3 regions of the Streptomyces sp. NPDC025273 genome follow, and region 2 is predicted to be linked to each of the others. Evidence: riboswitches for the same ligand, from Rfam matches in the RefSeq annotation. Region 2 holds a riboswitch; each other region holds the start of a gene.
The links. Region 2 has a riboswitch for thiamine pyrophosphate ahead of AB0F38_RS26745 (thiamine ABC transporter substrate-binding protein). Riboswitches for the same ligand answer to the same signal wherever they lie in the genome.
Positions count from the first base shown of each region.

Region 1: another riboswitch for thiamine pyrophosphate. It lies ahead of thiO (glycine oxidase ThiO); the one in region 2 lies ahead of AB0F38_RS26745 (thiamine ABC transporter substrate-binding protein).
Region 3: another riboswitch for thiamine pyrophosphate. It lies ahead of thiC (phosphomethylpyrimidine synthase ThiC); the one in region 2 lies ahead of AB0F38_RS26745 (thiamine ABC transporter substrate-binding protein).

Region 1 covers NZ_JBEZYP010000001.1:938,693-942,796, forward strand. The annotation lists gene thiO (glycine oxidase ThiO) at 1-927, opposite strand, end outside; TPP riboswitch at 925-1,037, opposite strand; gene AB0F38_RS04140 (hypothetical protein) at 1,089-1,430, shown strand; gene AB0F38_RS04145 (FAD-dependent oxidoreductase) at 1,459-2,691, shown strand; gene AB0F38_RS04150 (Rv2175c family DNA-binding protein) at 2,761-3,126, shown strand; gene thiE (thiamine phosphate synthase) at 3,233-3,883, shown strand; gene metF (methylenetetrahydrofolate reductase [NAD(P)H]) at 4,037-4,104, shown strand, end outside.
Region 2 covers NZ_JBEZYP010000020.1:40,241-44,344, forward strand. The annotation lists gene AB0F38_RS26740 (iron ABC transporter permease) at 1-756, opposite strand, end outside; gene AB0F38_RS26745 (thiamine ABC transporter substrate-binding protein) at 819-1,907, opposite strand; TPP riboswitch at 1,981-2,097, opposite strand; gene rlmN (23S rRNA (adenine(2503)-C(2))-methyltransferase RlmN) at 2,220-3,326, opposite strand; gene AB0F38_RS26755 (phosphatidate cytidylyltransferase) at 3,432-4,104, opposite strand, start outside.
Region 3 covers NZ_JBEZYP010000018.1:110,323-114,426, forward strand. The annotation lists gene thiC (phosphomethylpyrimidine synthase ThiC) at 1-1,324, opposite strand, end outside; TPP riboswitch at 1,317-1,450, opposite strand; gene AB0F38_RS25820 (YibE/F family protein) at 1,522-2,877, shown strand; gene AB0F38_RS25825 (SsgA family sporulation/cell division regulator) at 2,930-3,367, opposite strand; gene AB0F38_RS25830 (helix-turn-helix domain-containing protein) at 3,469-4,104, opposite strand, start outside.

The DNA.
Region 1 (4,104 bases), on a different contig from region 2:
CAGCTCGGTGATGCCCGGCACCAGCTCGTGGGCGTCGCGCAGGAGTTCGTAGACCCCGCCCGCGGTGACCGTGGTGTCCCAGCCCAGCTCCTCACTGGTGGCGCCCACGACCAGCTCGCCGTTCGCGCGGGGCACGAGGTAGACGTGGCTGCCGCGCACCACGGCCCGCACGGTCCGGCTGAGGAAGGGGGCGTACGCGGGCGGCACGGCCAGCCGCAGCACCTGCCCCTTGACCGGGCGGACCGGCGGCACGACCGCCTCGGGCAGTCCTTCGAGCCGGCCGCTCAGGCTGCCGCCGGCGAGGACGACCTGACCGGCGGACGTCTCCGTACCGTCCGCCAGGACGACCCCTGTCGCACGGCCGCCCGCGACGGAGAGCCGCTGTGCCCAGACCCGGTGGAAGACCACCCCGGCCCGCTCGCACGCGGTGACCAGGGCCGAGGCCAGCCGCCGGGGATCCACCTGGTGGTCGCCGTCGACCCGCAGCCCGCCGCGCACCCCGGGGGCGAGCATCGGTTCCAGGCGGCGGCACTCACGGCCGCTGAGCCACTCGGACTCCAGCCCCGAACGCTGCTGCAGGGCGTGCAGCTCCCGCAGATGCGCCCGGTCGTCGGAGTCCAGGGCGACGGACAGCGTGCCGCAGGTGCGGAAGCCGGTCTCCTGACCCGTGGCCTCCTCCAGCTCGGCCACGAACGCCGGATAGCGCGCGGCGGAGGCGACGTTGAGGCCGAGCAGCATCTGCTCGCCGTAGTGCAGTTCGGTGACGGCGGCCAGCATTCCGGCCGCGACCCCGGCGGCCCCGCCGCCGGGGCCGGGATCGATCACCGCCGTGGACAGGCCGCGCTGGGCCGACCGCCAGGCAGTCACCAGACCGATGATTCCGCCCCCGACGACCAGGACGTCGGAGGTGTTTCCACAGCTGCGCATGGGCGTCCAGCCCCTCCCTTCGCCGGCATGACCCGGATCAGGTTCGTACGGTCGGAGGCCGGTCAGCCTCCCTCTCAGCCCGGTGCGTCCGGGCTCCCGCGAGTGCCTTACGGTGGCCAGCCTAGACCCCGCCGCCCACGGCCAGTAAGGGAGCAGCCACTGTGGCCCGTTCACTCGACGGACTCGTCCTCGCACCCGTAGCCGACCAGGCCCCCGGCCAGGTCGGCACCCGCACCCGGTTCACGTACCACGAGCAGGAGGGGCGGATCTGGGCCGAGTACGCGGGCGGTGACGTCGTCCGCGGGCATCTCGTCGGCACCCGGGACGCGGACACGCTGGACTTCCGGTACGTGCAGCTGAAGCGGGACGGAACGACCTCGGGCGGGCACTGCGTCTCGGCCGTCACGGAGCTTCCCGACGGCCGGGTGCGACTGGACGAGCGGTGGGAGTGGGAGTCCCAGGAAGGCAGCGGGACGAGCGTGGTGGAGGAGCTCCCCGCCTGACGGCGCGTCGGGTGATTAGGGTGGACGGGTGAGCGAGCAGACGCGGGACCGGACAGCGGGAGAGCGGCCACGCCGTGTCGTGATCGTCGGCGCGGGCATGGCCGGGGTGCAGACGGCCGTGGCCCTGCGTGAACGGGGCTTCACGGGCACCGTGACCCTGATCGGTGCCGAGCCGCACCAGCCGTACGACCGCCCGCCGCTGTCCAAGGCGGTCCTGCTCGGCAAGGCCGAGGACTCCGCCTTCGACATCGACTTCGAGGCACTGGACATCGCCCTGCGACTGGGCCTGGACGTGACCGGCCTGCGTGCCGCCGCGCACGAGCTGGACACTCCGGACGGGCCCGTCCCGTACGACGTCCTGGTCCTCGCCACCGGAGCCGAACCCGTCGTCCTGCCCGGCTCGCAGGGCGTGCCCGGCGTCCATCTGCTGCGCACCCTCGACGACGCCGAGCGGCTGCTGCCCGTCCTGGAGAGGCGGCACGACGTCGTGGTCGTCGGAGCCGGCTGGATCGGCGCCGAGTTCACCACCACGGCCCGCGCCGCGGGCTGCGCGGTCACCGTCGTCGAAGCCGCCGACCGCCCCCTGGCGGGCACCCTGCCCGCCGAGGTCGCCGCCCCGATGGCCGCCTGGTACGCCGAGAGCGGAGCCGAACTGCTCACCGGCACCCGGGTCGCACGCGTCGAACCGGGAGCCGTGCACCTGACGGACGGCCGGGTGATCCCCGCCGGAGCGGTGATCGTGGGCATCGGCGCCCGGCCCGCCACCGGCTGGCTGGCCGGCTCCGGCATCGCACTCGGTCCGGACGGCTCGGTCACCGCCGACGGCTCCCTGCGCACCTCGGTGCCGGACGTGTACGCGGTGGGCGACTGCGCCTCCTTCCCCTCCGCCCGCTACGGCGAGCGGCTGCTCGTCCACCACTGGGACAACGCCCTCCAGGGACCCCGGACGGTCGCCGCCGCCGTAGCCGACGGCCGGCCGCGTACGTACGACCCGGTGCCCTACTTCTGGTCCGAGCAGTTCGGCCGCTTCGTGCAGTACGCGGGCCACCACTCCGGCGCCGACACGCTGCTGTGGCGCGGCGACCCCGCCGAGGCGTCCTGGACGGTCTGCTGGCTGCGTGCGGGCGTGCTGGTGGCGGTGCTGGCCGTCGGCCGGCCGCGCGACCTCGCCCAGGGGCGCAAGCTCGTCGAGGCCGGGGCACGGATCGATCCGGTGCGTGCCGCGGACTCCTCCGTGCCGCTGAGATCTGCGACGCTCTGAGGGCACGGTGTGTCCCCGTACGGTCGGCCCGGCTACCGGCCGCCGGTCCGGGATGGCACGCTTGTCCCTGTGACCGAGATTGACGCAAAGATCGATGCTCTCGTCCCCGCATGGCTCCACCTTCCCGACATCGCGGAAATGCTCGATGTCGAGGTGACGCGTGTACGCCAGCTGGTCAAGGAGGGCCAGCTGATCGCCGTACGACGTGGTGAGAACCGGACGCTCCAGGTGCCCGCCGCCTTCATCGACGGCGACAAGGTGGTCAAGGGCCTCGCAGGGACCCTGACGCTCCTGAGGGACGACGGCTACAAGGACGAAGAGATGCTGGACTGGCTCTTCACCCCCGACCCGAGCCTGCCCGGAACACCCGCGCAGGCCCTGAGTGAGAATCGCGGTACGGAGGTGAAGCGCCGCGCCCAGGCGCTCGCCGTCTGACCGTACGACCGTGAGCGGAGTGCGGGCCGTGACCGACACGGCCCGCACTCCGCTCACGGCTTGGACCGACACAGCGACCACCGATGTACCGACGGGGGAACACCACATGTCCACGCCTCGCCCGCAGCTCTCCGACGCCCGGCTCTACCTGTGCACGGACGCCCGGAAGCGGCAGGGCGACCTGCCCGAATTCCTCGACGCCGTGCTCACCTCGGGCGTGGACATCGTCCAGCTGCGCGACAAGGGCATGGAGGCCGCGGAGGAGCTCGACCACCTCGCGGTGTTCGCCGACGCCTGCAAGCGCCACGGCAAGCTGCTCGCGGTGAACGACCGGGCCGACATCGCCCACGCCATCGGCTCCGACGTGCTGCACCTCGGGCAGGGCGATCTGCCGGTGCCCGCCGCCCGCGCCGTCATCGGCGACGACGTGGTCATCGGCCGCTCCACCCACGCCGAGTCCGAGGTCGACGCGGCCGTCGCGGAGGCGGGCGTCGACTACTTCTGCACGGGCCCCTGCTGGCCCACCCCGACCAAGCCGGGCCGGTACGCCCCCGGCCTCGGCCTGGTGCGCTACGCCGCCTCGCTCGGACAGCCGCGTCCGTGGTTCGCCATCGGCGGGATCGACGCGGGCAACCTGGACGAGGTGCTGGACGCCGGCGCGCGCAGGGTCGTCGTCGTACGGGCGATCACCGAGGCGGACGACCCGGCCGGGGCGGCGGCGGCACTCGCCGCGCGTGTCCGGGCACGAGCGGTCTGAGCCGGAGCGTGGGGCGGACCGCCCGCGGGGCCGGTCGCCCGCGGGGCCGGGTCCGCCGGGCCGCTGTCCGAAGGGTGGACAACAACCGTCCTATTCCCGGTCAAATCGCACCGTCCGGTTGGGGTACCGCCGAGCCCTGGTTAACCTCCCAGTATGGCCCTTGGCACACCTTCCACCAGGACAGATCACGCCCGCACCGTGCGTGAGCTGCTCGCGACGGG
Region 2 (4,104 bases):
GCGCCGCACGGTCCACGCGTGTGCGGCGAGGACCCCGCCGACCGCGGCGAACTGCACCAGGGTCAGCACGGCGGCCGTCGGCAGGTCCAGCAGTTGGGCGGTCTGCCGGTAGATCTCCACCTCCAGCGTGGAGTACGCGGGGCCGCCGAGGATCTGGACGACTCCGAAGGAGGTGAAGGTGAAGAGGAAGACCATCAGGGCCGCGGCTGCCACGGCCGGGGCCAGAGCGGGCAGGGTCACCCGCCGCCAGGCGGTGAGGCGTCCGGCTCCGAGCACCCGGGCGGCCTCTTCCTGGCGGGGGTCGAGCTGCGCCCACAGGCCGCCGACGGTCCGTACGACGACCGCGTAGTTGAAGAACACGTGGGCGAGCAGGATCGCCCACACCGTCGTGTCGAGCCGGACGCCCCATAGCTCGTCGAGGAACCCGCCGCGCCCCAGCACCGCCAGGAACGCCGTACCCACGACGACCGTCGGCAGGACGAACGGCACGGTCACGACGGCACGCAGCAGGTGTTTGCCGGGGAAGTCGAACCGGGCGAGGACGTAGGCGCCGGGCAACGCGATCAGCAGGGTGAGCCCGGTCGAGGCGAGGGCCTGCCAGGTCGTGAACCAGAGGACGTCCAGGATGTCCGGCCGGCTCAGCACCTCGCCGATCCGGCCGGACTGCCAGACGCCGTCCGTCCTGAGACCCCGGCCGACGATCGCGACGACGGGGTAGGCGAAGAACAGCGCGAAGAACGCGACGGGCACGGCCATCAGGCCGAACCGCACCGCGTTCCCACGCGCGTCGCCCCTGCCCCTGACCGCGGGCGGGGTGGCTACTTCACGACGAGCGAGGACCATGACTGGACCCACTGCTCACGGTTCTTGGCGATCTTCTCCGGCGCCACCGTCGCCGGCTTGCCGACGGTCTCACCGAACTTCGTGAAGAGCTCGGGCAGCTCGGCGTCCTTCGCGACCGGGTTCACGAACATGTTGAGCGGCATGTCCTCCTGGAACTGCTTGCTGATCAGGAAGTCCAGCAGCGCCTTGCCGCCCGCCTCGTTCTTCGCGCCGTCCAGCAGGCCGGCGAACTCGATCTGACGGAAGCAGGTGCCGGTGGAGACCCCGGTGGGGGCCTCGGTGGGCTGCGGTTCGGCGTACAGCACCTCGACGGGCGGGCTGGAGGCGTAGGAGACGACGAGCGGCCGGTCCGCCTTGGTCTTCCTGCCGCCCGCGGAGCCGGAGAACTCCTCGTTGTACGCCTGCTCCCAGCCGTCGACGACCTTGACCCCGTTGTCCTTCAGCTTCTTCCAGTAGTCCTGGTAGCCGGTCTCGCCGTAGGTGGCGACCGTGCCGAGGAGGAAGCCGAGGCCGGGCGAGGAGGTCGCGGCGTTCTCGGTGACGAGGAGGTTCTTGTACGCGGGCTTCAGCAGGTCCTCGAAGGACTGCGGCGGGTCGAGCTTCTTGTCCGCGAAATACTTCTTGTCATAGTTGACGCAGATGTCGCCGGTGTCCACGGGCGTGACCCGGTGCCCGGTGGCATCGAGCTGGGCGTCGGCCGCGACACGGTCGAGGCCCTTCGCCTCGTACGGCGTGAACAGACCGTTGTCCAGCGCGCGGGAGAGCAGCGTGTTGTCGACGCCGAAGAAGACGTCACCGCGCGGGGAGCCCTTGGTCAGGATCTCCTGGTTGAGCGCGGCGCCCGCGTCGCCGCTCTTCAGCACCTTGATCTTGTAACCGGTCTCCTTCGTGAACGCCTTCAGGACGGAGTCCGAGGCGTTGAAGGAGTCATGGCTGACCAGGGTGACGGTCCGGGAGCGCCCGGAGCCTTCGGGCTCGTCGTCGGAGCCGCCGCAGCCGGCGAGCACGGTGACGCCGAGCGCGGCGGCGAGCGCCGTCGCGGCGTACTTCGTGGTGGTGTTCATGTGTGATTCCTCCTGGGCGTGACCAGGAAGAGACGCGGCCCCGCCCACTCGGTGAGCGGGCAGGGCGCAACAGCTTGAGTAAGGTCCGAACTTCCTACCCGGAATGACCCGGGCGAGGTTCAGAGGGTCTGCGGCCGACCTGTCCTCGGTGCCGCACTCTCAGCGCTGTGGCGCTCCCCTGTCGGAATATGAAGTTGATTTTCGGACCAGGCTACACCGGCCGGATCAGCCCGGTGCACCGGCCGTACCGGCCCCGCGCACCGGGCTCCGCCCGGCCGGTACGGCCCGGGCCCACCGGGCCGGACCGGAGTCTCAACGCTCGGAGGCGGCGAGCTGGCCGCAGGCTCCGTCGATCTCCTGGCCGCGGGTGTCCCGGACCGTGACGGGCACACCGTGGGCGGCGATCGCCTCGACGAACGCCTTCTCGTCCTCGGGCCGCGAGGCGGTCCACTTGGAGCCGGGCGTCGGGTTCAGCGGGATCAAGTTGACATGGACCCGCTTGCCCTTGAGCAGCCGGCCCAGCCGGTCACCCCGCCAGGCCTGGTCGTTGATGTCGCGGATCAGCGCGTACTCGATGGAGATGCGGCGGCCGGACTTGTCCGCGTACTCCCACGCCGCGTCCAGGACCTCACGGACGTTCCAGCGGGTGTTGACGGGGACGAGGGTGTCGCGCAGCTCGTCGTCCGGGGCGTGCAGCGAGACGGCGAGGCGGCACTTGAAGCCCTCGTCGGCGAAGCGCAGCATGGCCGGCACCAGGCCCACCGTGGAGACGGTGATCCCGCGCTGCGAGAGTCCGAGGCCGTCCGGCTCCGGATCCGTCAGCCGTCGGATCGCCCCGACCACCCGCTTGTAGTTGGCCAGGGGCTCGCCCATGCCCATGAAGACGATGTTGGACAGCCGCGCGGGTCCGCCCGGGACCTCGCCGTCGCGCAGCGCCCGCATCCCGTCCACGATCTGGTGCACGATCTCGGCGGTCGACAGATTGCGGTCGAGGCCGGCCTGCCCGGTCGCGCAGAACGGGCAGTTCATCCCGCACCCGGCCTGCGACGAGATGCACATCGTCACCCGGTCCGGATAGCGCATGAGGACGGACTCGACGAGCGTCCCGTCGTGCAGCTTCCAGAGCGTCTTACGGGTGGTGTCCTCGTCACAGCTGATGTGGCGCACCACGGACATCAGGTCGGGGAACAGCGCCTCGGCGAGCTTGTCCCGTGAACCGGCCGGGATGTTGCTCCACTCGGCCGGCCGGTGCGCGTACCGCGCGAAGTAGTGCTGCGACAGCTGCTTGGCGCGGAAGGGCTTCTCGCCGGTCGCGGCGACTGCTTCCTTGCGCTCGTCGGGGGTGAGGTCGGCGAGGTGCCGCGGCGGCTGCTTGGCTCCGCGGGGCGCGACAAACTGGAGTTCTCCGGGCTTAGGCATGGTTCTTCAAGTGTCGCAGACATACGAGTGAGGGCCCGCCGCCCTGTGGACAACGGACCCTCACTCGAAAAACCGCAGGTCAGGCAGCATGCCCACGGAACCTGTTCAGCCGGATCCGACGAACAGCACCAGCAGCAGCCAGACGACCGGCGCGGTCGGCAGCAGTGAGTCGAGCCGGTCCATGATGCCGCCGTGGCCCGGCAGCAGCGTGCCCATGTCCTTGATGCCGAGATCCCGCTTGATCATGGACTCGCCCAGGTCGCCGAGCGTGGCGCTGGCGGCTACGGCGAGGCCCAGCAGCAGTCCCTGCCACCAGCTGCCGTCGTCGATCAGGAACTGCATGCACAGCGCACCGGCGGCCATCGCGAAGCCGATCGCGCCGAACAGGCCCTCGCGGGTCTTCCCGGGACTGATGCGAGGTGCCAGCTTGTGCGTGCCGAAGCGCCAGCCGACGGCGTACGCACCCGTGTCGGCGACCACCGTGAGCAGCAGGAAGGTCAGCACCCGCCACGAACCGTCGTCCGCGGTGAGCATCATGCTGACGAACGTCGCCAGGAACGGCACGTAGAACACGGCGAAGACACCGGCCGTGACGTCCTTGAGGTAGCCCTCCGGTGACTCCGTCATCCGCCAGACGAGGACCGCGAGAGCTGTGAGCGCCATGGCGACCCAGGCGCCCTCCGCGTCCCGCACGTAGCCGGCGACCACCATGGCGGCGCCGCCGACGGCGAGCGGCACGAGGGGGGCGTTGATCCCCTTGCGCTCCTCGAGGCGGGAG
Region 3 (4,104 bases), on a different contig from region 2:
TGATGTGGTCGTACGCGGGCGCGACATCGGTGGTCAGCGGGCCGAGCGTGTAGAACGGCGCCTCTTCGCAGATCTCCTGCTGGAGGTCGATGTTCTCCTTGATCTTGTGCATCGGGACATGTCCCGGGCCCTCGATCATCGTCTGGACGCCGAACCGCTTGGCCACGGAGTTGAGCTCGCCGAGCGTGCGCAACTCGGCGAACTGCGCCTCGTCGTTGGCGTCGGCGATGGATCCGGGGCGCAGCCCGTCACCGAGCGAGTACGTCACGTCGTAGGCCGCGAGGATCTCGCAGAGCTCCTCGAAGTGCTCGTAGAGGAAGGACTCCTTGTGATGCGCGAGGCACCACGCCGCCATGATCGAGCCGCCGCGGGAGACGATGCCGGTCTTGCGACGGGCGGTCAGCGGGACATAGGGGAGGCGGACACCGGCGTGCACCGTCATGTAGTCGACGCCCTGCTCGGCCTGCTCGATGACGGTGTCCTTGTAGATCTCCCAGGTCAGCTCCTCGGCCCGGCCGTCGACCTTCTCGAGGGCCTGGTAGAGGGGGACGGTGCCGATCGGCACGGGGGAGTTGCGCAGGACCCATTCACGGGTGGTGTGGATGTTGCGGCCGGTGGACAGGTCCATGACCGTGTCGGCACCCCACCGGGTGGCCCACGTCATCTTGTCCACCTCCTCCTCGATGGAGGAGGTGACCGCGGAGTTGCCGATGTTGGCGTTGACCTTCACCAGGAAACGCTTGCCGATGATCATCGGCTCGATCTCCGGGTGGTTGACGTTGGCCGGCAGGACCGCCCGGCCCGCCGCGATCTCCTCGCGCACCACCTCCGGTTCGACGCTCTCCCGGATCGCCACATACTCCATCTCCGGGGTGATCTCGCCCCGGCGCGCGTACGCGAGCTGCGTGACCGGCTGCCCGTCGCGGCTGCGGCGTGGCTGACGGGGGCGGCCGGGGAAGACCGCGTCGAGGTTGCGCAGGCCACCACGCGGTGAGGTGTGCTTGAGCCCGTCGTCCTCAGGGCGAGCCGGCCGGCCCGCGTACTCCTCGGTGTCCCCGCGCGCGATGATCCAGTTCTCCCGCAGGGGCGCGAGCCCCCGGCGGACATCGGTCTCGGTGGAGGGGTCGGTGTACGGGCCCGACGTGTCGTACAGGGTCACGTCCTCGCCGTTGGTGAGGTGCACCTGACGGACCGGCACCCGGAGGTCCGGGCGCGAGCCCTGGACGTACCCCTTGTGCCAGCCGATGGACTTCCCGGCCTCGCCGTCCGCCGTGTTCTGGGCGTTCTGCTTCGAGGCAGGCGTGCGTGCGTCCGCTGTGGTCATGAGACCTACTCCCTACGCCGGCATTACCCGGTAACAGGTTCGTCGGTCGGCGCAGCGTTTCCCGCACGGATGTACGGAGGTCAGCGCCCTCTCAGCCCGGTGCTCCGAGCTCCCGCGTGTACAAAGGTGACACCACGCTAGCCTCCCTTCTGGCGTGCTGGCCAGAGGGCCTCCCCTGTTCTTGGGATGATCGCCGGGTGACGTCCCCCCGAAGCGCCCCCGAACCCCACGGCCCCGCATCCGGCAGCACACAGAGTCATGCGCACGGCCACACCCACAGCCACGGCCCTGCCGCGCCCGTGTCCAAGCATCTGCGCAAGGTCATCGCTGCCGTGCTGATCCCGTTCGCCACCGCGGTCCTCGTCGGCCTCGTGGCGTTCTGGCCCGGTGGCGCCCCCGCCCACGAGCGCACCGGCGTCGGTTTCGACCGGCAGACCCAGGACGGCAAGGTGGTGAAGGTCGTCGACGTCGACTGCGCGGACGTGAACGCCGCGCAGGTGCCACCTACCGGCGACACCTCGACGCCCTCGGGGCGCGAGGCCGTCAACGAGCAGGCGGGGCTGTGCAAGAAGGCCACGGTCGAAGTGACGACCGGTGACGACAAGGGCCGTACGTTCGTCGAGGTCGTCCAGCCCGACGCCTCCAGGCAACTGAGGGAGGGGCAGGGAGTGGTCGTGGCGTACGCCCCCGACGCGCCCCGCGATCTGCAGTACTCGGTGACCGACGTGGACCGGTCGTTCCCCATGGCCCTGCTGGCCGGGATCTTCGCCCTCGCGGTGATCGTGGTGGGCAGGCTGCGCGGGCTGATGGCACTGATCGCGCTGGCGGTGTCGTTCGCCGTGCTGACGCTGTTCATCCTGCCGGCCATTCTGCAGGGCTCGAATCCGCTGGTGGTCGCGGTGATCGGGTCCAGCGCCATCATGCTGATCGCGCTCTACACCTGCCACGGGCTGACGGCCCGTACCTCCGTGGCCGTCATCGGGACGCTCATCTCACTGCTGCTGATCGGGCTGCTGGGTTCACTCTTCATCGGGTGGGCGAGCCTCAGCGGCAACACCGACGACAACACCGGTCTGATCCACGGGCTGTACCCGGAGATCGACATGAGTGGCCTGCTGCTGGCGGGCATCATCATCGGCTCGCTCGGTGTGCTCGACGACGTGACCGTCACCCAGACCTCGGCGGTCTGGGAACTGCACCAGGCGGACCCGGCGATGGGCGTGCGCCGCCTCTACCGGGCGGGCATCAGAATCGGCCGCGACCACATCGCCTCGGTCGTCAACACGCTCGTCCTCGCCTACGCGGGCGCGGCGCTGCCTCTGCTGCTGCTCTTCTCCATCGCCCAGAGCAGTGTCGGGACGGTGGCCAACAGCGAACTGGTCGCGATGGAGATCGTCCGGACGCTGGTCGGATCGATCGGGCTGGTCGCCTCGGTGCCGGTGACGACGGTGCTCGCGGCCCTGGTGGTCTCCGCGGACCGCACGGGGCTCGGCGCGGAAGCCGAAGCTCCTGCACCCGTACGGACCGGGAGGGGCCGACGCCGTAAGGCATGAGCGCGGGCGCCGGGCACTCGCCCCGGGTCGCCTGGGCCGGGACTCCCGTTCCTCAGCCGGCGTTCTGCTCCTTGGCGAGGATGCGGCCCAGAGCCTCTTCGAGGTTGCCGTCGAAGTCACCCAGCGTGTGCTCCTGCCCCAATGGCACCAGCTTGTCCGTCCGGTCGAGGAATGCCACAAGAGGAGCCGTGCCGGCGCGGAAGAGCGCACGATCCGTGCCGACCTGGAGGCGGATGTGTACATCCGAAAGACCCTCGGGTTCGGTCGGGCCGATGTGCACATCACCGTCACCGCTCGGGCTGTTGAGACCGTCGAGCAGCAGCTCACGGCCGAATGCCCAGGTGACGGGGGCGTCACCCGGCAGGTGGAAGGTCATCCGGATCGCGTACGGATCGCTCACCTCGTACCGGAGCTCCACCGGAATACGGAACGAAAGCTCCTCGGAGACGAGGAAGCTCATCATGACCTCTGCTTGAACCGACTCGCGCATCGTTCAACCCCGCAGTAGATGAATCTGGCCAGGAATGATCCCCCATGGCCCTATTGACGCCATCGTGGTGCACGCGATAGCAGATCACAAGGAGTGATTTTTCAGATACTGATAGAGAACACGAACGAGCGCAAGAAGGTGGTTACTTCGCAGCGTAGTTGTTCGACTGCAACGAGCAACCGTTCCTCTTGGTCCAGGGGAAGCGAAACAGCCATCGCCGCCACAGCAGTACCCACCGTGATCGGAATGGCCGCGCAGACCGTCCCCAACGCGTACTCCTGCCGCTCGATGACAGGCTCCATACGATTCATCGATCTGAGCCGGTCGAGAAACGTGTCGCGGTCCCGTACGGAGTAGCGCGTCAGCGGTTGGACCGGGTGCCGGTCCAGATGGTCCTCGCGCGCCTTCTCGTCGAGCTGGGCCAGAAGGCACTGCCCGAGCGCATGGGCATGCCCCGTCTCCCGGAAAGAGGCCCACTCGTCCACGGCGGGCACGGCGGCCGTGTCCGCCGCCGCGATGATCTCGATCTCGCCCTCCCGGTAGAGGGCGCAGTACACGGGCGCCCCGATGACGTCCGCCCAGTGAGCCAGCGAGTCGACGATCACGCCGGGGCGGGCCGTCGGCGGCCTGCCGCCGGTCAGGCGCTCGGCAGCGGCGCCGAACAGGAAGACGCCGTTCTCCCTGCGGAGATAGCCCTCATGGGTCAGGGTGCGCAGCAGGTGGTAGGCCGTGGGAAG